DNA from 2 places in the Streptomyces sp. NBC_01551 genome. Region 2 is predicted to be linked to the other one. Evidence: predicted binding sites of a transcription regulator. Region 2 holds the regulator's gene; the other holds the start of a gene.
The links. Region 2 encodes HrcA, which represses chaperone genes, less so after heat shock. Its sites were predicted from a motif close to TTNGCACTCNGNNNNNCNGAGTGCNAA; they were not measured.
Positions count from the first base shown of each region.

Region 1: the regulator HrcA is predicted to act here: its motif matches at 3,136-3,162, upstream of groES (co-chaperone GroES).

Region 1 is NZ_JAPEPX010000001.1:4,001,735-4,013,697, reverse strand. It holds gene OG982_RS18230 (SDR family oxidoreductase) at 1-99, shown strand, start outside; gene OG982_RS18225 (ester cyclase) at 163-873, shown strand; gene groL (chaperonin GroEL) at 947-2,572, opposite strand; gene groES (co-chaperone GroES) at 2,684-2,992, opposite strand; gene OG982_RS18210 (hypothetical protein) at 3,251-3,814, shown strand; gene OG982_RS18205 (response regulator transcription factor) at 3,825-4,508, shown strand; gene OG982_RS18200 (HAMP domain-containing sensor histidine kinase) at 4,501-5,859, shown strand; gene OG982_RS18195 (LCP family protein) at 6,034-7,221, shown strand; gene OG982_RS18190 (FtsW/RodA/SpoVE family cell cycle protein) at 7,209-8,621, shown strand; gene OG982_RS18185 (polysaccharide deacetylase family protein) at 8,612-9,478, opposite strand; gene OG982_RS18180 (polysaccharide deacetylase family protein) at 9,493-10,365, opposite strand; gene OG982_RS18175 (methyltransferase domain-containing protein) at 10,516-11,709, shown strand; gene OG982_RS18170 (hypothetical protein) at 11,753-11,963, opposite strand, start outside.
Region 2 is NZ_JAPEPX010000001.1:1,964,075-1,976,037, forward strand. It holds gene OG982_RS08850 (carbohydrate kinase family protein) at 1-817, opposite strand, end outside; gene OG982_RS08855 (MFS transporter) at 1,000-2,316, shown strand; gene OG982_RS08860 (ribonuclease Z) at 2,267-3,172, opposite strand; gene OG982_RS08865 (histidine triad nucleotide-binding protein) at 3,176-3,535, opposite strand; gene OG982_RS08870 (16S rRNA (uracil(1498)-N(3))-methyltransferase) at 3,759-4,502, opposite strand; gene OG982_RS08875 (nitronate monooxygenase) at 4,499-5,590, opposite strand; gene dnaJ (molecular chaperone DnaJ) at 5,783-6,922, opposite strand; gene hrcA (heat-inducible transcriptional repressor HrcA) at 6,923-7,939, opposite strand; gene OG982_RS08890 (MBL fold metallo-hydrolase) at 8,119-8,844, shown strand; gene OG982_RS08895 (DUF3097 domain-containing protein) at 8,873-9,670, shown strand; gene hemW (radical SAM family heme chaperone HemW) at 9,699-10,931, opposite strand; gene OG982_RS08905 (long-chain fatty acid--CoA ligase) at 10,964-11,963, opposite strand, start outside.

The DNA of each region.
Region 1 (11,963 bases), 2.0 Mb from region 2:
CCCCGGTACAAGGCTCTGATGAGCGTGGTGAAGCTGACGCCGCGCGGCCTGCTGGGCGGGGTGTCCTCGCGCACCGGCCGCAAGTACGGGCCCCAGTAAGCCGCTAAACGGGCGAACCCTCCCTAAACTGGACTTGTCCCATCTCCAGCGGGAGGCGACGCGATGACATTCGTACAGGTGATCGATTACGAGACCAAGCGGTTCGATGAGATGAACGCGCTCATCGACCGCTGGGCGGAGCAGAGCAGCGGGAAGCGCACCGCGACCCACACGATGATCGGCCAGGACCGCGAAGCCCGGAACCACTACGTGGACATGGTGGAATTCGCCTCGTACGAGGACGCCATGAAGAACTCTCATCTGCCGGAGACGGACCGGATGTTCCAGCAGATGGTGGCTCTCTGCGAGGGAATGCCGAAGTTCATGAACCTCGACGTGGTCCGCGACGAGCACCTCAACAAGCAGCTCGTCAACCGGGTGTTCCAGGAAGCCGTCACGGACGGGAACATGAGCGTCCTCGACGAGTGCTTCGCGGCGAACTACATCGACCACGACGCCAGCAAGGAGGAGTCCACCGTCGTCGGACGCGACGGCATGCGCTCGGACATGCAGACGTGGCGCGCGGCCTTCGACATGAACTTCGAGCCGGTGGCCCAGGTGTGCGAGGGCGACTTCGTCACCACGGTGTGGAACTGGCGCGGCACCCAGAAGGGCGAGTTCATGGGGGTCGCTTCGACCGGCAAGACGTACGAGATGTCGGGCACCACCACGTTCCGGATCCTGAACGGGGAGATCGCCGAGGGCTGGTGGCACTACAACCCCGGACAGCTGCAACGCGAAATGGGCGGCTCGGGATCGCCGTACGGATCCTGAACCCGAACGGGGTGAAACGGGGAAGGCCCCGTTCCGCGACTGCGGAACGGGGCCTTCTCGGCGTGGGACGCGATCAGTGGCTGTGGCCATGACCGTGGCCGTGCGAGTCGGCCTCTTCCTCGGCCGGCTTCTCGACGACCAGGGTCTCGGTCGTGAGCAGCAGGGAGGCGATGGAAGCGGCGTTCTCCAGCGCGGAGCGGGTGACCTTGACCGGGTCGATGACGCCGGCCTTGACCAGGTCGCCGTACTCGCCGGTGGCGGCGTTGAAGCCGTTGCCCTTCTCCAGCTCCGCCACCTTCGCGGTGATGACGTAGCCCTCGAGGCCGGCGTTCTCCGCGATCCAGCGCAGCGGCTCGACGGCGGCGCGGCGGACGACCGCGACACCCGTGCCCTCGTCGCCGGTCAGGCCCAGGTTGTCCTCCAGCACCTTCACGGCGTGGACGAGCGCGGAGCCACCGCCGGAGACGATGCCCTCCTCGACCGCGGCGCGGGTCGCCGAGATGGCGTCCTCGAGGCGGTGCTTCTTCTCCTTGAGCTCCACCTCGGTGGCGGCGCCGACCTTGATGACGCAGACGCCGCCGGCGAGCTTCGCCAGGCGCTCCTGCAGCTTCTCGCGGTCCCAGTCCGAGTCGGTCGACTCGATCTCGGCCTTGATCTGGTTGACGCGGCCGAGGACCTCGGAGGACTCGCCACCGCCGTCGACGATGGTGGTGTCGTCCTTGGAGATGGTCACGCGGCGCGCGGAACCGAGGACGTCCAGACCGGCCTGGTCGAGCTTGAGGCCGACCTCCTCGGCGATGACGGTGGCACCGGTGAGGGTGGCCATGTCCTGGAGCATCGCCTTGCGGCGGTCGCCGAAGCCGGGGGCCTTGACGGCCACGGCGTTGAACGTGCCGCGGATCTTGTTGACGACGAGGGTGGAGAGCGCCTCGCCCTCGACGTCCTCGGCGATGATCAGCAGCGGCTTGGAGCCACCCGCCTGGATGACCTTCTCCAGCAGCGGCAGCAGGTCCTGGATGGACGAGATCTTGCCCTGGTTGATCAGGATGTACGGGTCGTCGAGGACGGCCTCCATACGCTCCTGGTCGGTGACCATGTACGGCGAGAGGTAGCCCTTGTCGAAGGCCATGCCCTCGGTGAACTCGAGCTCCAGGCCGAAGGTGTTCGACTCCTCGACGGTGATGACACCGTCCTTGCCGACCTTGTCCATCGCCTCGGCGATGAGCTCGCCGACCTGCTGGTCCTGCGCGGAGAGCGCGGCCACGGCGGCGATGTCGGACTTGTCCTCGATCGGGCGGGCGGTCGCGAGGAGCTCCTCGGACACGGCCTTGACCGCGGCGTCGATGCCCTTCTTCAGGGCGGCCGGGGAGGCACCCGCGGCGACGTTGCGCAGACCCTCGCGGACGAGCGCCTGGGCCAGCACGGTGGCGGTGGTGGTGCCGTCACCCGCGATGTCGTTGGTCTTGGTCGCCACCTCCTTCACGAGCTGCGCGCCCAGGTTCTCGTACGGGTCGTCCAGCTCGACCTCGCGGGCGATGGTGACACCGTCGTTGGTGATGGTGGGGGCGCCGAACTTCTTGTCGATGACGACGTTGCGGCCCTTGGGGCCGATCGTCACCTTGACCGTGTCGGCAAGCTTGTTGACGCCGCGCTCGAGGGCGCGACGGGCGTCCTCGTCGAACTTCAGGATCTTCGCCATGGGAGCGGTTCAGCCCTCTCGAAAACTCGGGTTTAACGAGCAGCGCCCCTCGCCGCCCGGCAATCAGCGGGGTGACCAGGGGCGCAGCTCAAAGCAAAACTGAAGAAGTGATTACTTCTCGACGATCGCGAGGACGTCGCGAGCCGAGAGGACGAGGTACTCCTCGCCGCTGTACTTCACTTCGGTGCCGCCGTACTTGCTGTACAGCACGATGTCGCCGACGGTGACGTCCAGCGGGAGACGCTGGCCGTCCTCGAAGCGACCCGGGCCCACGGCGAGGACGACGCCCTCCTGGGGCTTCTCCTTCGCGGTGTCCGGGATGACCAGGCCGGAGGCCGTGGTCTGCTCGGCGTCGAGCGGCTGGACCACAATGCGGTCCTCAAGCGGCTTGATGGCAACCTTGGAGCTGGCGGTCGTCACGATCCGACCTCCCCCTTCGGAGATCCGGGGTTAACTGTCTGAGGTGGCGACCAGGTCGATCCGTCGTCGCGGGTGCCGGACCTGCCTGTCGCTGTGTTGGCACTCACCGGTGGCGAGTGCCAGGTGCGACACTATTCCGGCGATTAGCACTCGGTCAAGCGGAGTGCCAATTCCCGTCGGCGGGCGTTGCGCGGATCCGGCCTCCCGGCTCGCGAAAACCCGTACGCGCGTACGGGCGGGAGCACTACTGTCCGCCTCATGACCAGGGCAAACTCAGGCGTCCGCTGGCGGCACGCCATCCCGATCCTCATCGGCTTCGGGATCGGGATCTTCGCGTTTTCGGTGGCCGTACCGCGGCTGGTGACCCAGCTGACCGGGGTGGAGGGCACCTTCGTCGCCGAGCGGTGCCGCTGGGAGGAGAACACGCACGGGGAACGGCACGCGGCGTGCACGGGATCCTTCACCGCCGCCGACGGATCGTTCACGCTCCGAGGGATCGACATCGACGGCCTGTTCGACGAGCGGCCGACGCAGCCGATGGCCGCCCGGGTCAGTGGGCCCTCGGCCGACACCGTCGTGCAGACGGACCTCCTCACGTCGCTGCTGCCCATCGGCATAGGCGTGCTCGCCTGCATCTTCCCCGTCTGGGCGGTGATCGCGGCCGTACGGGACGCCATCGGGCGCCGGCGCGGCACGATCGGGGACGGCAGCGCGGCGGGTGAGGGCGATGCCGGCGGGGAGGACGGCGCGGCCGGCGACGGCAGCCCGGCCGGCGACGGCTCGGCGGTCAGGGCCCCGGTCGGACCGCCGCACCATATGTGAGGCTTGTGCGGTGCGCATCCTCGTGGTCGAAGACGAAGAAGGCCTGGCCGAGTCCCTGCGGCGGGGCCTGTCCGCCGAGGGCCACTGGGTCGACGTCGCCCACGACGGCCACCGCGGCCTGGACCTCGCCCTCGCCGGCGGACCGTACGACGCCGTCCTCCTCGACCTGATGCTCCCGGGCCTGAACGGCTACGAGATCTGCGCCCGCATGCGCGCCCACGGCGACACCACGCCGGTGCTGATGCTGACCGCCCGGGACGGCGAACACGACGAGGCGGACGGCCTGGACCGCGGCGCCGACGACTACCTCACCAAGCCGTTCTCCTTCGTCGTACTCGCCGCCCGCCTGCGCGCCCTCGCCCGCCGCGCCGGCACGCCCGGCGCCGGCAGCACCCTGCGGGCCGGGGACCTCGTCCTCGACCCGCCCGCCCGCCGCTGCCGCCGGGGCGAGCGCGAGATCGAGCTGACCGCCCGTGAGCTCGGCGTCCTCGCCTGCCTGCTGGAACGCCCCGGCGAGGCCGTCGCCAAGCAGGACATCCTCGACCAGGTCTGGGACGGCCCGCAGGCCATCGACCCGAACATCGTGGAGGTGTACGTCTCCTCCCTGCGCCGGAAGATCGACGCCCCCTTCGGCCGCCGCTCGATCCTCACCGTCCACGGCACCGGCTACCGGATGGCCCCCGACGGTGGCTAGGGGTGTCCGGGCGCGCACCGCGGCGGCCGCTGCCCTCGCGATGGCAGCGGTCCTCGGCGCCGGCGGGCTGTGGCTGTACGCGCTGCTGCGGGCGAACCTGCTCGACAACACCACCGGACGCACCGAACTCGCCGCCCGCAAGGTCGCCGCGCAGCTCGACGCCCGGCCCCTCCCGCCCGGCGGGCGGCTGCCCGGGCCGGAAGGCGGCGTGGACCTGGTCCTCGTACGGGACGCGGCCGGCCGGATCCTCGCCTCCAGCGGGGACCCGAAGGACACCCCCGACCTCGGCCCGCTGCGCCCCCCGTCCGGCGAGGACTCCCGGTCGGCCGTACTGCCGCCCGCGCGCCCCGGCGCGGAACGGCGCGCGGCGGTCGCGGTGGCGGCCCCCGGCGCGCGCGAGGTCGTCGCGGTCACGGTGCTCGGCGACGTCGACGACGCCACACGGGCCGTCGCGGTCGGCATGCTGGCCGGCGCGCCCCCGCTGATCGGCTTCGCGGCGGCCCTGGCCTGGTGGGTGACGGGGCAGGCGCTGCGCCCCGTCACCGCGATCCGGACGGGGCTGGCGGCGGTCACGGCGAGCGAGCTGGACCGGCGGGTTCCGGACCCGGGCGGGGCGGACGAGATCGCCGAACTGGCCCGGGCCGTCAACGACACGCTCGACCGGCTGGAGCGCAGCGACGCCCGGCAGCGGCAGTTCACGGCGGACGCCTCGCACGAGCTGCGCAATCCGCTGGCGGCGGTCCGGTCCCGGCTGGAGGTCGCGCTGGAGCGGCCCGACCGGGAGTCGGTGGCCGCCGCACTGGCCGACACCGAGCGGCTCCAGCGGATCGCGGCGGACCTCCTGCTGCTGGCCCGGCTCGACGGGGACGGCGACGGCGCCCGCTCCGAGCCGGTGGACCTGGCGCTGCTGGCCGCCGAGGACGTGGCGCGGCGCCCGGATCCCCGGGTTCCGGTACGTCTGGACGCGGGGGCGCCCGTACCGGCGGCCGGGGATCCGGCGCGGCTGGAGCGGGCGCTGGCCAACCTGGTGGACAACGCGCTGCGGCACGCCCGCGCCGGGGTCACCGTCCGGGCGGACGCGGACCCGGCCGGGGGCTGGGCGCTGCTGGAGGTCGCGGACGACGGCCCGGGGATCCCGGAGGCGGACCGGGACCGGGTGTTCGAGCGCTTCGTACGCCTGGATCCGGACCGGAGCCGGGCCGGCGGCGGCACCGGGCTGGGGCTGGCCATCGCCCGGGAGATCGCGCGGGCGCACGGCGGGGACGTCCACGTACTCCCCTCCCCCGCCGGGGGCGCACGGCTGGTCCTGCGCGTGCCGGGGCGCACGGCGGGGCGCCCTGCGGGCTCCTGACGGCCGGCTCCTGACGGCCCGGCCATGACACCCCGGGGCTGACGGCCCCGCTCCTGAAGGCCCTGCTCCTGAAGGCCCTGCTCCTGACGGCCCTGCTCCTGACGGCCCCGTTCCTGAAGGCGCCTTCAGGACCCTCAGGTTTCCTTCAGCGCCGCTCCCCCAGCATCGACAGGCATGAGCGCGCAACGGAGGAAGCCCCGCCGCCGGCACCCGTCCCGCCGGCTCGGCCGCACGCTGCTGATCACCGGCTGCGTCCTGACGGCGGTCGCGGGCGGCACCGCCTGGTACGCGTACCTGGACCTGGCGGGCAGCATCGGCAGCTCCAAGGCCCTGGAGGGCGCCGAGAAGTCGAGGTTCGGCGACACGAACATCCTGCTCATGGGCCTGGACAGCCGCCGCGACCAGAACGGCGAGAAGCTGCCGGAGGAGGTCCTCGACAAGCTGCACGCCGGGAGTTCCGACATCGGCGGCTACAACGCGAACACCCTGATCCTGCTGCACGTACCCGGCGACGGCGGGCGGGCGACGGCCTTCTCCATCCCGCGCGACGACTTCGTGGCGATCCGCGGGCACGGGAAGGACAAGATCAAGAAGGCGTACGGGCTGGCCAAGGCGGCCAGGGAGGACGCCCTCGCCGCCCAGGGGGTCAAGGACCGGCGGGAACTGGAGCGGGAGGGCCGCGAGGCGGGGCGCAAGGCGCAGCTGGAGACCGTACGCGACTTCCTGGGCGTCCCGATCGATCACTTCGCCGAGCTGAACCTGGCCGGTTTCTACCACCTGGCCGACGCGCTGGACGGCGTACCGGTCTGCCTGAACAAGGCGGTGAAGGACCGGTACTCGGGCGCCGACTTCCCGGCGGGCCGGCAGACCCTCGACGGGCAGCAGTCGCTGGCCTTCGTACGGCAGCGGCACGGCCTGGACGGGGGCGACCTGGACCGCACGAAGCGGCAGCAGGCCTTCCTTGCTGGCGCGACGCAGAAGCTGAACTCGGTCGGGACGTTCACCGATCCCACGAAGCTGATCAAGCTGATCGACTCCGCGAAGAAGGACGTGGTGACGGATGCCGGGTGGGACCTGCTGTCGTTCGTGAAACAGGCCAAAAACCTGTCCGGCGGCAAAACGAGGTTCATGACACTCCCCATAGAGCGCTTCGGAAGGAACCATGGGGAGGACATCAACGTCGTAGATGATATGAAGATAAAGCGCCTCATTGCCGAGCAGATCGGACGCATGGCTTCCGCAGGCCCGAGCACCCCTCCGGCATCCGGTGAGGCGCACTCCGCGGCACCTCCCTCGTCACCCTCCCCCAGCGCCTCGCCGAAGAGCGCCGCGGACGGTGGCGGCATCCCGTGCGTGGACTGAGGCCCCTGACGGCGGCCGGCGCGCGCCGCCGCACGGAAGCGCTGCTGCTCGTCTTCGTCATCGCCATCGCCGTCTTCGGGCACGCGAGCGCGAGCCTGGCGATGAACGGCGAGCTGCCGCCGAACCTCGCCGGCTTCACCCTCAGCATGACCTTGCTGTCGCTGGTGGGGCACCTGGGCGTGCGCCGGTTCGCGGCCTACGCGGATCCGCTGATCCTGCCGATCGCGATGCTGCTGACGGGGCTCGGACTGGTGCTGATCCACCGGCTCGACCAGAGCTACATCGAGCGGTACGGGGGCGATCCGAACGCCCCGGACCAGCTGCTGTGGACCGTGGTCGGGGTCGCCGCGTGCCTGCTGGTGCTGGCACTGCTGCGCGACCACCGGCTGCTCCAGCGGTTCATCTACATCACCATGGCGGTGGCGCTGGTGCTGCTGATCGCGCCGGTGTTCTTCGGCGCGGACACGTACGGCGCCAAGCGCTGGATCATCCTGTTCGGGTTCTCGCTCCAGCCCGGCGAGTTCGTGAAGATCATGATCGCGGTCTTCTTCGCGGGCTACCTGGTCATCCACCGCGACTCGCTGTCCCTGACCGGCCGGAAGTTCCTGGGCATGCGGCTGCCCCCGATGCGCCAGCTCGGGCCGATCATCACGGTGTGGATCCTGTCGATGCTGGTGCTCGTCTTCGAGCGCGACCTCGGCACGTCGCTGATCTTCTTCGGCGTGTTCGTGGTGATGCTGTACGTCGCCACCGAGCGCACCAGCTGGATCGTGTGCGGGGTGCTCATGGCGTCGGTGGGCGCCTTCGTGGTGGGCTCGACCGAACCGCACGTCAAGGCCCGCGTGGCCGCCTGGCTCAACCCGCTGTCCTACTACTGGAAGGACCGGCCGCCGGGCGTCACCTCGGACCAGTCGGCGCAGGCGCTGTTCAGCTTCGGCACGGGCGGGGTGTCCGGGACGGGGTTGGGCATGGGCCACCCGGAGCTGATCAAGTTCGCGGGCCGCAGCGACTTCATCCTGACCACGGTGGGCGAGGAACTGGGCCTGGCCGGCGTCATGGCCGTCCTGATCCTCTACGCCCTGCTCGTGCAGCGGGGCCTGCGCATGGCCCTGGGCGCGCGCGACCCGTTCGGCAAGCTCCTGGCCGTGGGCCTCTCGGCGGCGCTGGCCCTGCAGGTCTTCGTGGTCGCGGGCGGCGTGACGGGCCTGATCCCCCTGACCGGCAAGGCCCTGCCCTTCCTCGCGAAGGGCGGCTCGTCACTCCTGGCCAACTGGATCATGATCGCGCTCCTCCTGCGCATCAGCGACAGCGCGGAACGCCAACGCCAGGCGGACGCCCGCGGCCCGGTGGAAACCACGATCACGCCTGTGGTGGCGGCGGGGGCGCCGCCCTACAGGTAGTCCTCCAGCCGCCCTATCGCGTAGCCCTGGTCCTGGATGCGGCGCAGCATGCGCGTCGTCATCTCGATCTCCGTCGAGCCCTTGAGCTCCGCCTTGCCGCGGAAGTGGGCCAGGATGATGTCACCCGGTTTCAGCGCCGAGCCCTCGGCGTACTGGAAGTTGTTGATCTGCATCGACACCCGCCACAGCACCACCGACGAGACCCCGCACTCGGAGGCGGCCCTCAGGGTGTCGTCGTTGTAGTTGCCGAACGGCGGGCGAAACAGCGGGGGCCGGTGGCCGAAGCGCTGTTGCAGGCGGTCCTGCTGGCCGCATATCTCCTTCTTCTGCGCCGCGAAGGAGAGGGTGCGCAGGTTCGGGTGCGTCAGGGTGTGGTTGTTTATCGTGCTGCCGCTGCCGTTGTCGCGGAGCTTCTCGAAGTGCCCGTAGTCCGACGAAGCCACGTTGTCCGTCAGGAACATGCTGATCGGCAGCTTCAGGTCGGCCGCCATCTTCAGGAACTCGGGGTCCTTCTCGGCGCCGTCGTCGAAGGTCAGGAATACGACCTTCTCCCCCGCCGGCACGGGTATTCGGTCCACGACCGGGGCCTTGCCCGGTGCCGCCGACGCGAGGGCGGGCTTCCGGTCGGGCTTCGGTGCGAACTTCAGCGGCTGCGAGAGCCCCCAGCGCTTGTACGCGTCGTCAGCCGGAGCCTCCGCCCCCGCGGAGGACCGGGCGGAGGGCGAGGGCGAGGCCGCGGCCTGCGGACTCGCCCCCTGCGAGGCCTTGCGGCCCATCCGTTCGATCGGGTCCACGCTGTTCCCGCACCCCGACAGGGACAGCGCGAGCGCGCCGGCCGCCAGCGTTCCGGCTACCAACCGGCGCGCGTGCTTCACAGATAGTCCTCCAGCCGGGCCACGGCGTACCCCTTGTCCGTGACGGTCTTCATGACATGACGGATCATGTCAGGCATCGACCCCTTCCAGTCCTCCTTGCCCCGGAAATGCGTGAGGATGATGTCACCGGGGTGCAGGTCCCGGTCCCATTCGCGGTAGTCCATGCGGTTCGTGAACGCCTCGGCGTTCCACAGCGGAACCGCCTTGATCCCGCAGGACTTCGCCGCGCGCAGCGTGTCCTGGTTGTAGTTCCCGTACGGCGGCCGGAAGAGGGTCGGGCGCTTGCCGAACACCCTCTGGATGGTGTCCTGCTGGCCGCAGATCTCCTCGCGCTGCTGGTCGTACGAGAGCCCGGGCATGTAGCGGTGGTTGAGGGTGTGGTTGTTGAGGGTGACTCCGGCCGCCTGCATGTCCTTGAAGTACGGGTAGTTGTCCCGCACCAGGTAGTCGCTGAGGAACGCCGTGTACGGGATCTTCAGTTCCCGCATCATCCTCAGGAACTCGGGGTCCTTCTCGGCGCCGTCGTCGATGGTGAGGAAGACGACCTTGTCCTCGGTCGGGACGGTGGTGAAGACCTGCGGCAGTTCCTCGCCGTCCTCCACCTCGAAGCCCTCGCGGGTGGTGATCTCCGGCTTCTCCTTCGGTGCGGCCGGGGCGAGGAGCGGGGTCTTGGCCAGGCCCCAGCGCTTCGCGAGGGCGACACGGGCCTGCTGGGCGGCCTTGGCCTTCTCCGCCTGGGCCAGCGCGCCGGCGGCGCCCGTCTCCGCGCCCTTGGCGGCCTTCGTCTTCTCCGTCTTGTCCGGCGCTGCGGAGTCCGAGGATCCGCACGCCGTTCCCAGGCCGGCGACCAGCAGCGCGGCCAAGGCCACCCCGAACCGGCCGCGCGCACGCCCCGCGGACCGGTGACCGTATTGCTTCTGATTTGCTTTTTGTCCTACTAGCTGCATAGCAGCGGATCCTTACACCACCCGCCCGCGCCGCCCGGGCGACACCGCGAGCGGAGGCCGACCTTCCACCGACTGGCCCACAATGAAGCGGTGACCCCCGAAGACTTCGCCGCCCTCCTCACCCCCGAGGGCCACGCCCTCCTCGACTCGCTCCGCGACCACGACCCCGCCCAGGAGCTGGCCGTCGCCACCCGGCTGCGCCGCGAGCACCCCGCGGAGCTGGTCTCCGCCGCGCTCGGGCAGGCCCGGCTGCGGCAGCGGGCGGTGGCGAAGTTCGGCGCCGAGGACGCCTACCGGATGTACTTCACCCCCGGCGGCGGCGAGATGGCCACCCGGGCATCGGTCGCCTCGTACCGCGCGGAGCGCCTCGCGGCCCTCGGCGTGCGCAGCGTCGCCGACCTGTGCTGCGGCATCGGCGGGGACGCCCTCGCCCTGGCCCGGCTCGGCATCCGGGTCCTGGCGGTGGACCGCGACCCGCTCACCGTCGCCGTGGCGCGCGCCAACGCCGAGGCGCTGGGCCTGGCGGACCTGATCGAGGTCCGGGAAGCGGACGTGACGGAGGTGGACACCTCCGGGTACGACGCCGTGTTCATCGACCCGGCCCGGCGCGGCGGGCGCGGCCGCGTCTTCGACCCGGAGAGCTACTCCCCACCGCTGTCGTGGGCCGTGAAGGCCGCCCTGTCGGCCCCGCGCGCCGCCATCAAGATCGCCCCCGGCGTCCCGCACGAGGCGGTGCCGAAGGAGGCCGAGGCGGAGTGGATCTCCGACTCCGGTGACGTCAAGGAGGCCGTGCTCTGGTTCGGCACCGCCCCCGGAACCGTCCGCGCCACCCTGCTCCCCGGGCCGCGCACGCTGGAGACCGCCGACCCGCTGCCCGACCCCGAGGCCGGGCCGGTCGGGCGCTACCTCTACGAGCCCGACGGCGCGGTGATCCGGGCCCACCTGGTCGCCGAGGTCGCCGCGCAGCTGGACGGCCGGCTCATCGACCCGACCATCGCGTACGTCACCGCCGACGAGTTGCGCGCCACCCCGTACGCGACGGCGTACGAGATCACCGACGTGCTGCCCTTCGGCCTGAAGAAGCTGAAGGCGCTGCTGCGCGAGCGCGAGGTCGGCATCCTGACGGTGAAGAAGCGCGGCTCCGCCGTCGAGCCCGAGGAACTGCGCAAGAAGGTCAAGCCGCAGGGCCCGAACTCCGCGACGGTGTTCCTGACCCGGGTGGCGGGCGCGCCGTCGATGCTGATCGGCGCGCCCGCGCAGCCGTAGCCGGGGTCGGGGCGGGGACGGACGGGGACGGGACGGGGGCGCGTCAGCCCTCGCCGACCTCCACCGACTCGAAGCGCCAGCGGTGCACGGCCCGGGTGATCAAGTCGGCCGCGGGCTCGGGGAGTTCGGGCAGCTCCGCCGCCACCCCCTCGGGCGCCTCCCACCAGGTGATGACGAGCACCCGGTCCTGCGGGGCCCGGAACACCTCACGGCGCACCGGCTCCCGGGCCAGCACCTGCGAACGGGCCCACTCC
Region 2 (11,963 bases):
GGGCCGCCGCCCGGGGGCAGTCGGTGCGCGTGTACCGCATGGCCTCCCCGGCATTGGGCAGGAACGCCTCGCAGTGCTCCAGGTCGGCCAGCGCCCCCAGGTCCCAGCGCCCGCTCTCGTCCCACCCCACGTCGGCGAAGACCCGCGCCCCCTGCCGGGCCGCCGTCGCGATCCACTCCTCCCCCCGGCCGGGCCCCAGGGAGGCCACGGCCGCGCGGGCGCGCGGCGGGCACTGCGGGAGCCGGGGGTCGGCGGGCGGCGGGGCCTCGTGGCCGTGCGAGACCATCGTGCGCTCGCCCTCGTAGGCCATCGAGACGGTGACCGGGCTGTGCCAGCCGGGGATGGTGCGCGACATGGACAGGTCGATGCCCTCGCCCTGTTCGAGCGCGTCCCAGCAGTACTCGCCGTAGTGGTCGTCACCGAACGCCGCGGCCAGCGAGGTGCGCAGGCCGAGCCGGGCCAGCGCGGTGGCCATGTTGGCCACGCCGCCGGGGCTGGAGCCCATGCCGCGCGCCCAGGACTCCGTGCCGCGCACCGGGGCCGAGTCGAGGCCGGTGAAGATGATGTCGAGGAAGACCGTGCCGGTCAGGAAGACGTCGCAGCCGGGTTCGCGGGGGTCGCGGAGGGGGCCGAGCGGGTCCACGGCCGCGGTGTGGTCCACGGCGGTGATGTCGCTGGTACGGCTGTCCCGACTGGTCACGGTGTACTCCCCGGCTGGTGCGCGTGCGGTCGAAGGGTCGTTTCTGCAAGACGGGTTTCTGCGGAAAGCTCCCAGCCCTCCCCGCCCAGGCGCAACCCAAACCCAAGTGTGGCCCAGATCACCCTCAGGGCGCTCTTCTCCCGCCTTCGCGCCGTTGATAGACAGAGCCTCCGCCATCCTGCGGAGTATCCCGTTCCACCTGCGCGCCACCAGGAACACCCGTGTCCGACACCCCCTCCGCGCCGCCTGCCGCACACCCCTGCGCACCGGCTTCCGCGCGCTCCGCCGACTGGCCCCTCGTGGCCCTCTTCACGGCCGGGTACGCCGCCCCGTACTTGCTGCCCACCGTGGTGGGACGGCTCGACGCGCATCTCCCGCTCAGCCCCGCGCAGGCCGGGCTGGCCGGCTCGGCGCTGCTGCTCGGATCCGCCGCCGCCGGCTTCACGCTCGCCTCCCGCCTGCCCCGCCGCGGGCCGCGCCCGCTCGCCCGGCTCGGGCTGCTCCTCGCCGTCATCGGCTACGGGAGCGCCGCCGCGAGCACGCTGCTCCCGCTGGTCGTCGCCGGGGCGGTCGTCGGCGGCTTCGGTTCCGGTACCGCCACCGCCGTGGCCGCCGCCGGGATCGCCGGGCACCGCGATCCGCACCGCACCTCCGCGCTGGGGCTGTTGTCGGTCTCGGCGACGGCCGGCGCGCTGTACCTGACCCTGCCGCGCCTCGGCGGCGGCCACGGGCTGCCGTTCGCCGCGCTCGCGCTGGTCGCGGCCGCCGCCTGGCCGGCGACGGGCCGCCTGGGCGGGCCCGCCCGCGCGGAGCGGGCCGTACGGGCGTCCGGGCGGCTGCCGTACCCGCGGGCCGGAGTGGTCCTGGCGGGCGGCCTGATGCTGTGGTCGCTGGCCCAGAACGCCCTGTGGGGCGTCAGCGGCCGCATCGGCGCCGAGCAGGCCGGCCTGTCCGAGGTCACCCTCGGCGTGGTCTTCGCGGCGGCGCTGGGCGCGGGCCTGCTCGGGGTCACCGCCGCCTCCGCCCTCGGCGCCCGGCTGGGGCGGGCCGTGCCGATCGGCGCGGGCACGGCGCTGATCGCCTGCTGCGTGGTGGCGGCCTCCTGCGCGCGGGGGCTCGGCGGCTTCGCGGCCGGGGAGATCCTCTGGAACGCGCTCTACCCCGTCGTGCTGTCCTACGTCATCGGGCTGGCGGCCGCCCTCGACCCGCGCGGCCGCTGGGCGGTGCTGGCGGGCTCCGCGTCCTCGCTGGGCGTGGCCTGCGGGCCGGTCACCGGGAGCCTGCTCGCCGAGGCAGCCGGGTTCCCGGGCATGGGACTGGTGCTGGCCGGGCTGCTGCTGGCGGTGGCCGGGCCGATGACCGCCGTCGCGCTGCACGCCGGCGGCCGCCCGCTGACCCCGGGCTCGGTCCGGCGGCGCGGCGGGGCCCCGGCGGCCGTGGTCGCGGCCGGCGCGGGCGCCCCGTCGGGCGCGGTGCCCCGGGTGGGGTCGCCGGAGCTGGAGGTCGCGCAGATCCCGGTGCGCCGGCTGCGCCCCGTACGCCGCGCCCCGCTGCGGGTGCTGCTGCTCAGCCCCGCTTCGGCAAGGGAACTCGTACGAGGTCGGCGGCGATCGTGAGCTCCCCCTCGAACCCGGCCGCGCGGGCCTGGCGTTCGAACTCGGCGGGGTCGGAGTAGCGCTGCGAGAAGTGCGTCAGCACGAGGTGCCGTACGCCCGCGTCGCGCGCCGTCCGGGCCGCCTGGCCCGCGGTGAGGTGCCCGTGGTCGGTGGCGAGCCGCTCGTCCTCGTCGAGGAACGTCGACTCGATGACCAGCATGTCGCAGTCTTGGGCGAGTTCGTCGACGCCCGGGCAGAGCCGGGTGTCCATGACGAAGGCGAAGCTCTGCCCCGGCCGGTGCTCGCTGACCTCCTCCAGGCTCACGCCGTCCAGCCGGCCCTCGCGCTGGATCCGGCCGACGTCCGGCCCCTTGATCCCGTGCCGCGCGAGCAGTTCGGGCACCATGCGGCGCCCGTCGGGCTCGCTGACGCGGTAGCCGAAGGACTCCACCGGGTGCGACAGCCTGCGGGCCTCCAGCGTGTACGAGGACCCGCGCGCCAGGGTCCCGTCCCCGGACACCGGCTCCTCGGCCAGGGGCACGGTCTCCCGGTAGGCGGTCGCGTACCGCAGCCGGTCGAAGAACTTCTGCCCCGAGGCCGGGTAGTGCGCGGTGACCGGGTGCGGGACCTGGTCGAGGTTGATCCGCTGGATCACCCCGGCGAGGCCGAGGCTGTGGTCGCCGTGGAAGTGCGTGACACAGATCCGGTTGATGTCGTGCGCGGCGACCCCGGCGCGCAGCATCTGGCGCTGCGTGCCCTCGCCCGGGTCGAAGAGGATGCCCTCGCCGTCCCAGCGCAGGAGGTAGCCGTTGTGGTTGCGGTGGCGGGTGGGCACCTGGCTGGCGGTACCCAGCACCACGAACTCTCGTACGGACACGGGCTATCCGGGGGGCCACTGGAGGCCGCGGCCCCCGAGGACGTGGGCGTGGGCGTGGAAGACGGTCTGGCCGGCGCCGGCGCCGGTGTTGAAGACGATCCGGTACCCGTGGTCGTCGATCTTCTCCTCGGCGGCGATCCGGCCGGCCTCGCCCAGGACGTCGGCGGCGACGGCGGGTTCGGCGGCGGCCAGGGAGGCCGCGTCGGGGTAGTGGACGCGCGGGATCACGAGCACGTGCGTGGGCGCCTGCGGGTTGATGTCCCGGAAGGCGACGGTGGTCTCGGTCTCCCGGACCACGGTCGCGGGGATGACCCCGGCGACGATCTTGCAGAACAGGCAGTCGGCCTGCGGTTCCCCGGCCATTGCGTTCGCCTCCCGTGACGTTGGATCGGTCGGGGCATCGTATCCACCGTGCCCCCGGCCGGAGTTCCACCACCCCCCGGCCGCAATCCCGGCCGCAACCCCGGCCGCCGGCCCGACCGCAGCCCCCGTCGGCCCGACCGCAACCCCCGCCGCCGGACGGGCCGCAGCCCCGGCGCCCGGCCGCAGCCCCGCCATCGGCTCGGCCGCAGCCACGGCCCCGGGCTCAGGACCAGCGGCCCGTCCGGGCCAGGAGGACCGCCGTCGCGGCGGTGCCGGCGGTGGAGGTGCGCAGGACCGGGCGGCCCAGCCGGTACGGGTGGGCGCCGACGGCCGCGAAGGCGGCCAGCTCCTCCGGGGAGACCCCGCCCTCGGGGCCGACCACCAGCACGATCGACCCGGCGGCGGGCAGCTCGGCCGTCGCCAGCGCCTGCGAGGGCGCGTCCCGGTCCTCGTGCAGGACCATCGCCAGGTCGGCGTCCGCGAGCAGCGCCGCGACCTGCTTCGTGGACATGGCCTCCGCGACCTCGGGGAAGCGGACCCGGCGGGACTGCTTGCCCGCCTCCCGGGCCGTGCCCCGCCACTTGGCCAGGGACTTCGCGCCCCGGTCGCCGCGCCACTGGGTGATGCACCGCGAGGCCTGCCACGGCACGACGGCGTCCACGCCGGTCTCGGTCATCGTCTCGACCGCCACCTCGCCCCGGTCTCCCTTGGGAAGGGCCTGCACGACGGTGATCCGGACGGCGGGTTCCGGCTCCGCGTGGACCCCGGACACCGAGACCACCAGCCGGTCCTTGCCCTCCGCCGCCTTGACGACGGCGTCGGCCCAGCCGCCGCGGCCGTCCGTGAGGACCACCGCCTCGCCGGGGTTCAGCCGCTTCACCGACACGGCGTGCCGGCCCTCGGGGCCGTCCAGCACGAATTCCGGCCCCGCGGGGACCTCTTCGACCACGAACACGGGGGCCGTCATGACACTCTCCTCGTCTGCGTTTCCTTCAGCACGCCCTGCGCCTCGGCGAGTTCCGCCGCCAGCACCTCCACCAGCTCGCCCGCCGGCAGGGTCCGGGCCAGCCGGTGCCCCTGGCCCGCCCACAGGGCCATGCCCTGCGGGTCCCCCGCCGCCGCGGCCGCCTTGCGCAGCCCCGCCGTGAGGTAGTGGACCTGCGGGTACGCGGCCGGGGCGTACGGCCCGTGCTCCCGCATGAACCGGTTCACCAGCCCCCGCGCGGGCCGCCCGGAGAACGCCCGGGTCAGCTCGGTGCGCACGAACAGCGGGTCGGTCAGCGCCGCCTTGTGGAGCGGGTGGGCGCCGGACTCCGGGCACGTCAGGAACGCGGTGCCGAGCTGCGCCGCCTCCGCTCCGGCCGCGAGCAGGGCGGCGATCTGCGAGCCGCGCATCAGGCCGCCCGCCGCGATGATCGGGAGGGCCACCGCCTCGCGCACCTGCGCGACCAGCGCGAGCAGCCCGATGCCCGCCGTGCCGTCGGCCTGCGGGTCGTCTCGGTGGGTGCCCTGGTGGCCGCCGGCCTCGATGCCCTGGACGCAGACGGCGGCGGCGCCCGCCTCCTGCGCGGCGCGGGCCTCGTCGACCGAGGTCACGGTGACGACGGTGTGCGTGCCGGCCTCGCGCAGCCGGGCGAGCGCCGAGGGCGAGGGGCAGCCGAAGGTGAACGAGACGACCGGGACCGGGTCTTCGAGGAGGATGGCGAGCTTGGCGTCGTAGCCGTCGTCGCAGGTGCCGATGGTGTCCTCGGCGGCGAGTGAGACCTCGTACCAGCCGGCCTCGCCGGCCAGCTGCCCCCGGTAGGCCTCGACGACGACCGGGTCGACGTAGGCGGTCTGCGGCATGAAGAGGTTCACGCCGAAGGGGCGCCGGGTGAGCCCGCGCGTCCGCTTGATCTCCTGGTACATGCCGTCGGCGGTCTTGTAGCCGCCGGCCAGGAAGCCCAGCCCGCCCGCCTCGCACACGGCCGCGGCGAGCGCGGGACAGGAGGCGCCGCCCGCCATGGGAGCCTGCACGATCGGGAACTGGTGGAGACCGTTCGGTGCGGAGGACATGGACTGCATCGTGCCATGTCCCGCTCACCGCACCGAATCACGGCATTCGCCTGGCATAGTCCGCTTCCGCGCTGCGGCGGTCATCCGCCGGGCGCCGCCGCACCGCCCGCCGGTCGCACGCGTCGAGCCCGGTCCGGGGCGTCCCCGGACCGGGCTCGTACGTGCGGTGCGGGGCGCGGCCCGCCGGCGGCGTCAGCGGCCGTTGAACGCGTCCTTCAGGCGGCTGAACAGGCCCTGCTGGCCCGGCGCGAACTGGCCCGTCGGCCGCTCCTCGCCGCGCAGCTTGGCGAGCTGGCGCAGCAGCTCCTCCTGCTGGGCGTCCAGCTTGCCCGGCGTCGTGACCTCGACGTGGACGATCAGGTCGCCCCGGCCGCCGCCGCGCAGGTGCGTGACGCCGCGCCCGTGCAGCGGGATCGACTGGCCGGATCCGGTGCCGGGCCGGATGTCGATCTCCTCCATGCCGTCCAGCGTCTCCAGCGGGCACTTGGTGCCCAGGGCCGCGGCCGTCATGGGGATGGTCACCGTGCAGTGCAGGTCGTCCCCGCGCCGCTGGAAGGTCGGGTGCGGCAGCTCGTGGATCTCCACGTAGAGGTCGCCGGCGGGGCCGCCGCCGGGGCCGACCTCGCCCTCGCCCGCGAGCTGGATCCGGGTGCCGTTCTCGACGCCGGCCGGGATCTTGACCGTGAGGCTGCGCCGGGAGCGGACCCGGCCGTCGCCCGCGCACTCGGGGCACGGGGTCGGGACCACGGTGCCGAAGCCCTGGCACTGCGGGCAGGGGCGCGAGGTCATGACCTGGCCCAGGAAGGACCGGGTGACCTGCGAGACCTCACCGCGGCCGCGGCACATGTCACACGTCTGCGCCGAGGTGCCGGGTGCGGCGCCTTCGCCGGAGCAGGTGTTGCAGACGACCGCCGTGTCGACCTGGATGTCCTTGGTCGTCCCGAAGGCCGCCTCGTCCAGCTCCAGGTCCAGGCGGATCATCGCGTCCTGGCCGCGCCGGGTCCGCGAGCGCGGGCCGCGCTGCGAGGCCTGGCCGAAGAAGGCGTCCATGATGTCGGAGAAGTTGCCGAAGCCACCCGCACCGAATCCGCCCGCGCCCGCGCCGCCGCCCGAGGAGGACAGCGGGTCCCCGCCGAGGTCGTAGACCTGCTTCTTCTGCGGGTCCGAGAGAACCTCGTACGCCGCGTTGATCTCCTTGAAACGCTCTTGCGTCTTCGGGTCCGGATTCACATCCGGGTGGAGCTCACGCGCGAGGCGGCGGAAGGCCTTCTTGATCTCGTCCTGCGATGCGTCGCGGCGTACGCCGAGGACGGCGTAATAGTCCGTGGCCACTTACGACTCCGCCAGGATCTGTCCGACGTAACGTGCCACTGCGCGTACCGCTCCCATCGTTCCGGGGTAGTCCATGCGGGTCGGTCCGACCACGCCGAGTTTGGCGACTGTTTCGCCGCCCGAACCGTAGCCGACCGAGACGACGGACGTGGAGTTCAGTCCCTCGTAGGCATTCTCATGCCCGATCTTCACGGCCATCCCCGACTCGTTGGCCTCGCCCAGCAGCTTGAGGAGCACGACCTGCTCCTCCAGCGCTTCGAGCACCGGCCTGATCGTCAGGGGGAAATCGTGTCCGAAGCGGGTGAGATTGGCGGTGCCGCCGATCATCAGCCTCTCTTCGGCCTCCTCGACCAGGGTTTCGAGGAGGGTGGCGAGCACGGTCGAGACCGTGCCCCGGTCCTCCGCCTCGAAGGATTCGGGGAGGTCCTGCACGAGCTGCGGCACGTCGGTGAACCGACGGCCGACGACCCGGCTGTTGAGCCGCGCCCGCAGATCGGCGAGGGAGGCCTCGCCGAAGGGGGCCTGGCAGTCGACGAGCCGCTGCTCGACCCGCCCGGTGTCCGTGATCAGTACGAGCATCAGCCGGGCCGGGGCCAGCGACAGCAGCTCGACGTGCCGGACGGTGGAGCGGGTCAGCGACGGGTACTGGACGACGGCGACCTGCCGGGTGAGCTGCGCGAGCAGCCGCACCGTACGGCCGACCACGTCGTCGAGGTCCACGGCGCCGTCGAGGAAGTTCTGGATGGCCCGGCGCTCGGGCGTCGACAGCGGCTTGACGCCCGCCAGCCGGTCGACGAACAACCGGTAGCCCTTGTCCGTGGGGATCCGGCCGGCGCTGGTGTGGGGCTGGGCGATGTAGCCCTCCTCCTCCAGCACGGCCATGTCGTTGCGCACGGTGGCGGGCGAGACGCCGAGCCGGTGCCGCTCGGTGAGCGCCTTGGAGCCGACGGGCTCCTCGGTCCCGACGTAGTCCTGGACGATGGCGCGCAGCACTTCGAGTCTGCGTTCGCTGAGCATCGCGCACACCTCCAGCTGTGATGCGTGGTCGTGGTCTCGGTGGTGATCCCGGCCCCCGTTGGCACTCGGGGCGTACGAGTGCCAGAGAACCCCCGGTCAGTGTACGGCCGGGTGGTACACCGGAGGCAAGGGCGGTCGCCCGGAGGTCGCGCGCGGGGTCGCCAGGGTAGCGTCACGGCATGGACGTCCGATGGGAAGAGGCGGGCTGGGAGCGGTTGACCGGGCGGACCGGCCGACGGCGGCTTCCGGTGTGGGATTGCACGGTGGGGCTGGTGGTCGGGGACGATTCGGTCCTCTTGATCGATCCCGGATCGTGCGTGCGGGAGGGCGCGCAGGTGCGGGCCGAGGCGGAGCGGTTGACCGGCCGGCGCGTGACCCATATCGCATTCACCCACGGCCATTTCGATCATGTGCTGGGCGGCGCCGCGTTCTCCGGGGCCGAGGTGTTCGGGGCGGTCGGGCTGGACGCGCTGCTCTCCACCGGCCGCGACGAGCTGCGCGGGGACGCGGTGCGGCACGGGCTGGCGGAGGCGGAGGCGGTCGAGGCGGCGGACCTGCTGGTGCCGCCGAAGCACCTGGTGTCGGGCGAGTGGACGCTGGATCTGGGCGGGGTGCAGGTGCTGCTGGCGAACGTGGGCCCCGGGCACACCCGGCACGACCTGGCGGTGTTCGTGCCGGGCGTACGGGAGGTGGTGTTCTGCGGGGACCTGGTCGAGGAGTCGGGCGACCCGTCGGTGGGCCCGGACGCGGTGCCCCGGCAGTGGCCGGCGGCGCTGGACCGGCTGCTGTCGCTGGGCGGTGACGACGCGCTGTACGTGCCGGGTCACGGAGCGGTGGTCACGGCCGGGTTCGTGCGTGCGCAACGGGACACACTGCGGGCGCAGTTCGGCGTGTCGCAGGCGTGAGCGCGGGCCCTCTCGTACCGTCGGCCGGATGCGCGAGTACTCCCCCGACCTGACCCCCCAGTGGAAGCGCCCCAAGCCGGCACCTGAGGTACCGGCGGACACGGACCTGGTGGTGGAGGTGGCCGGTACGGACTTCTGCGGCGCGGTGGTGGCCTGCGAGGCGGGCACGGTGACGCTGGAGGACCGCTTCGGCAAGCGGCGGGTGTTCCCGCTGGAGCCGCGCGGGTTCGTGCTGGAGGGCGCGGTGGTCACGCTGACCCGCCCGTCGCGGGGCCCGGCGGCCCCGGCCCGTACGGCGTCGGGCTCGGTGGCCGTGCCGGGGGCGCGGGCACGGGTGGCGCGGGCGGGCCGGATCTACGTCGAGGGGCGGCACGACGCGGAGCTCGTGGAACGGGTCTGGGGCGACGACCTGCGCATCGAGGGGGTGGTGGTCGAGTACCTGGAGGGCATCGACGACCTCCCCGCCGTCGTCGCCGACTTCGCCCCGGCCGCGGACGCCCGCCTCGGCATCCTGGTCGACCACCTCGTCCCGGGCTCGAAGGAGTCCCGCATCGCGGCGTCGGTGACCTCCCCGCACGTGTTGATCGTGGGCCACCCGTACGTGGACGTCTGGCAGGCGGTGAAACCGTCCTCCCTGGGCATCCCGGCATGGCCGGTGATCCCCCCCGGCCAGGACTGGAAGACGGGCGTCTGCCGCGCCCTGGGCTGGCCGGAGAACACGGGGGCGGCCTGGCAGCACATCCTGTCCCGCGTGACGTCGTACAAGGACCTGGAGCCCACCCTCCTCGGCGCGGTGGAACACCTCATCGACCACGTCACGGCCTGACCGCCGCCGCGGGGCCCGGCGGGCGGGGTCAGTCGACCAGGTCGCGGACCACCGCGTCGGCCAGGAGGCGGCCGCGGAGGGTCAGGACGGCGCGGCCCGCCGCGTAGGGGCCGGGATCCAGCAGGCCGTCCGACAGGGCCCGCCCGGCAGCGGCGAGACCGGCGGGGGCCAGCAGCGACAGCGGGACCCCGTCCACCAGCCGGAGCTCCAGCAGGATCCGCTCCACCCGCCGGTCCTCCGCGGACAGCAGCTCCCGCCCGGCGCCCGGCGAGCGGCCCTCGGCCAGCGCCGCCGCGTACGCGCCCGGGTGCTTCACGTTCCACCACCGCACCCCGCCCACGTGCGAGTGCGCGCCGGGACCCGCGCCCCACCAGTCGGCACCGCGCCAGTACAGCTCGTTGTGCAGGCAGCGCCCCGCCTCCGAGGTGGCCCAGTTCGACACCTCGTACCAGGAGTACCCCGCCTCGGCCATCACCGCGTCCGCGATCAGGTACCGGTCCGCGTGCACGTCGTCGTCCGTCATCGGGACCTCGCCCCGCCGAATCCGCCGAGCCAGCTGGGTGCCCTCCTCCACGATCAGCGCGTACGCCGACACGTGGTCCGGCCCGGCCCCCAGCGCCGCCGCCAGCGAGTCCCGCCAGTCCTCGTCGGACTCGCCGGGCGTGCCGTAGATCAGGTCCAGGTTGACGTGCTCGAAGCCGGCCGCCCGCGCCTCCGCGACGCACGCCTGCGGCCGCCCCGGCGTGTGCGTGCGGTCGAGCACCTTCAGGACGTGCTGCTTGGCGCTCTGCATGCCGAAGGAGATCCGGTTGAAGCCCCCGGCCCGCAGCTCCGCCAGGTACCGCGGGTCCACCGACTCCGGATTGGCCTCCGTGGTGATCTCGGCGTCCTGCGCCAGCCCGAACTCGTCGCGGATCGCCGCGAGCATCCGTACGAGGTCCCCGGCCGGCAGCAGCGTCGGCGTACCGCCGCCCACGAACACGGTCCGCACGGCGCGCGGGTCGTCGCCCAGCACCTTCCGGGCCAGGCGCACCTCGTCGATCAGGGTGTCGGCGTAGTTCTCGCGCGAGGCGAGCACCCCGCCGGTGCCCCGCAGCTCGGTGGCGGTGTACGTGTTGAAGTCGCAGTACCCGCAGCGCGTGGCGCAGTACGGGACGTGCAGGTAGAACCCGAGCGGCCGGTCCCCGGCACCCGCCAGGGCGTGCGACGGCAGCGAGCCGTCTTCGGGCATGGGTTCACCGTCGGGCAGTGCGGAAGGCATGCACCCATTGTCCCGCACTGCCCGAAGGTCGTTTACGCCTCGCGCGTCCCGGCGTACATCTCGTCGATCAGGTGCTTGAACTCGCGCTCGACGACCGGCCGCTTCAGCTTGAGGCTGGGCGTGAGGTCACCGTGCTCGACGTCCAGGTCCCGCGGCAGCAGCCGGAACTGCTTCACGGTCTGCCAGCGCTGGAGGCCCGCGTTCAGCGTCTGTACGTACGTCTCGATCAGGCGCGTCGTCTCCGGCGCGGCCACGATCTCGGCGTACGTCTTGCCCTCCAGCCCGTTCTCCCCGGCCCAGACCTCGATGGACGGCCCGTCGAGGGCGATCAGCGCCGAGCAGAAGTTCCGGTCCGCGCCGTGCACCACGATGCTGGAGACGTACGGGCAGATCGCCTTGAACTGGCCCTCGATCTCCGCCGGGGCGACGTACTTGCCGCCCGACGTCTTGATCAGGTCCTTCTTGCGGTCGGTGATGCGCAGGTAGCCGTCGGGCGACAGCTCGCCGATGTCGCCGGTGTGCAGCCAGCCGTCCGGCTCCAGCACCTCGGCGGTCTTCTCGGGCTGGCCGTGGTAGCCCTGCATGATGCCGGGGCCGCGCAGCAGGATCTCGCCGTCGTCGGCGATGCGGACCTCGGTGCCGGGGAGCGGCTTGCCGACGGTGCCGGTGCGATAGGCCTCGCCGGGGTTCACGAAGGAGGCCGCGCTGGACTCGGTCAGCCCGTAGCCCTCCAGGATGTTGATGCCGGCGCCGGAGAAGAAGTAGCCGATCTCGGGGGCGAGGGCGGAGGCGCCGGAGACGGCCGCGCGCAGCCGCCCGCCGAAGGCCTCGCGGAGCTTGGAGTAGACGAGCGCGTCGGCGATCTTGTGCTTGGTGGAGAGGCCGAAGGGGGCCGTCGCGTTGCCGGTGCGCCGGTAGTTGTCCTGGGTGACCTTGGCGTATTCGCGGGCGACGCCGACCGACCACTGGAAGATCTTGTACTTGGCGCCGCCGCCGGCCCGGGCCTTGGCGGCGACCCCGTTGTAGACCTTC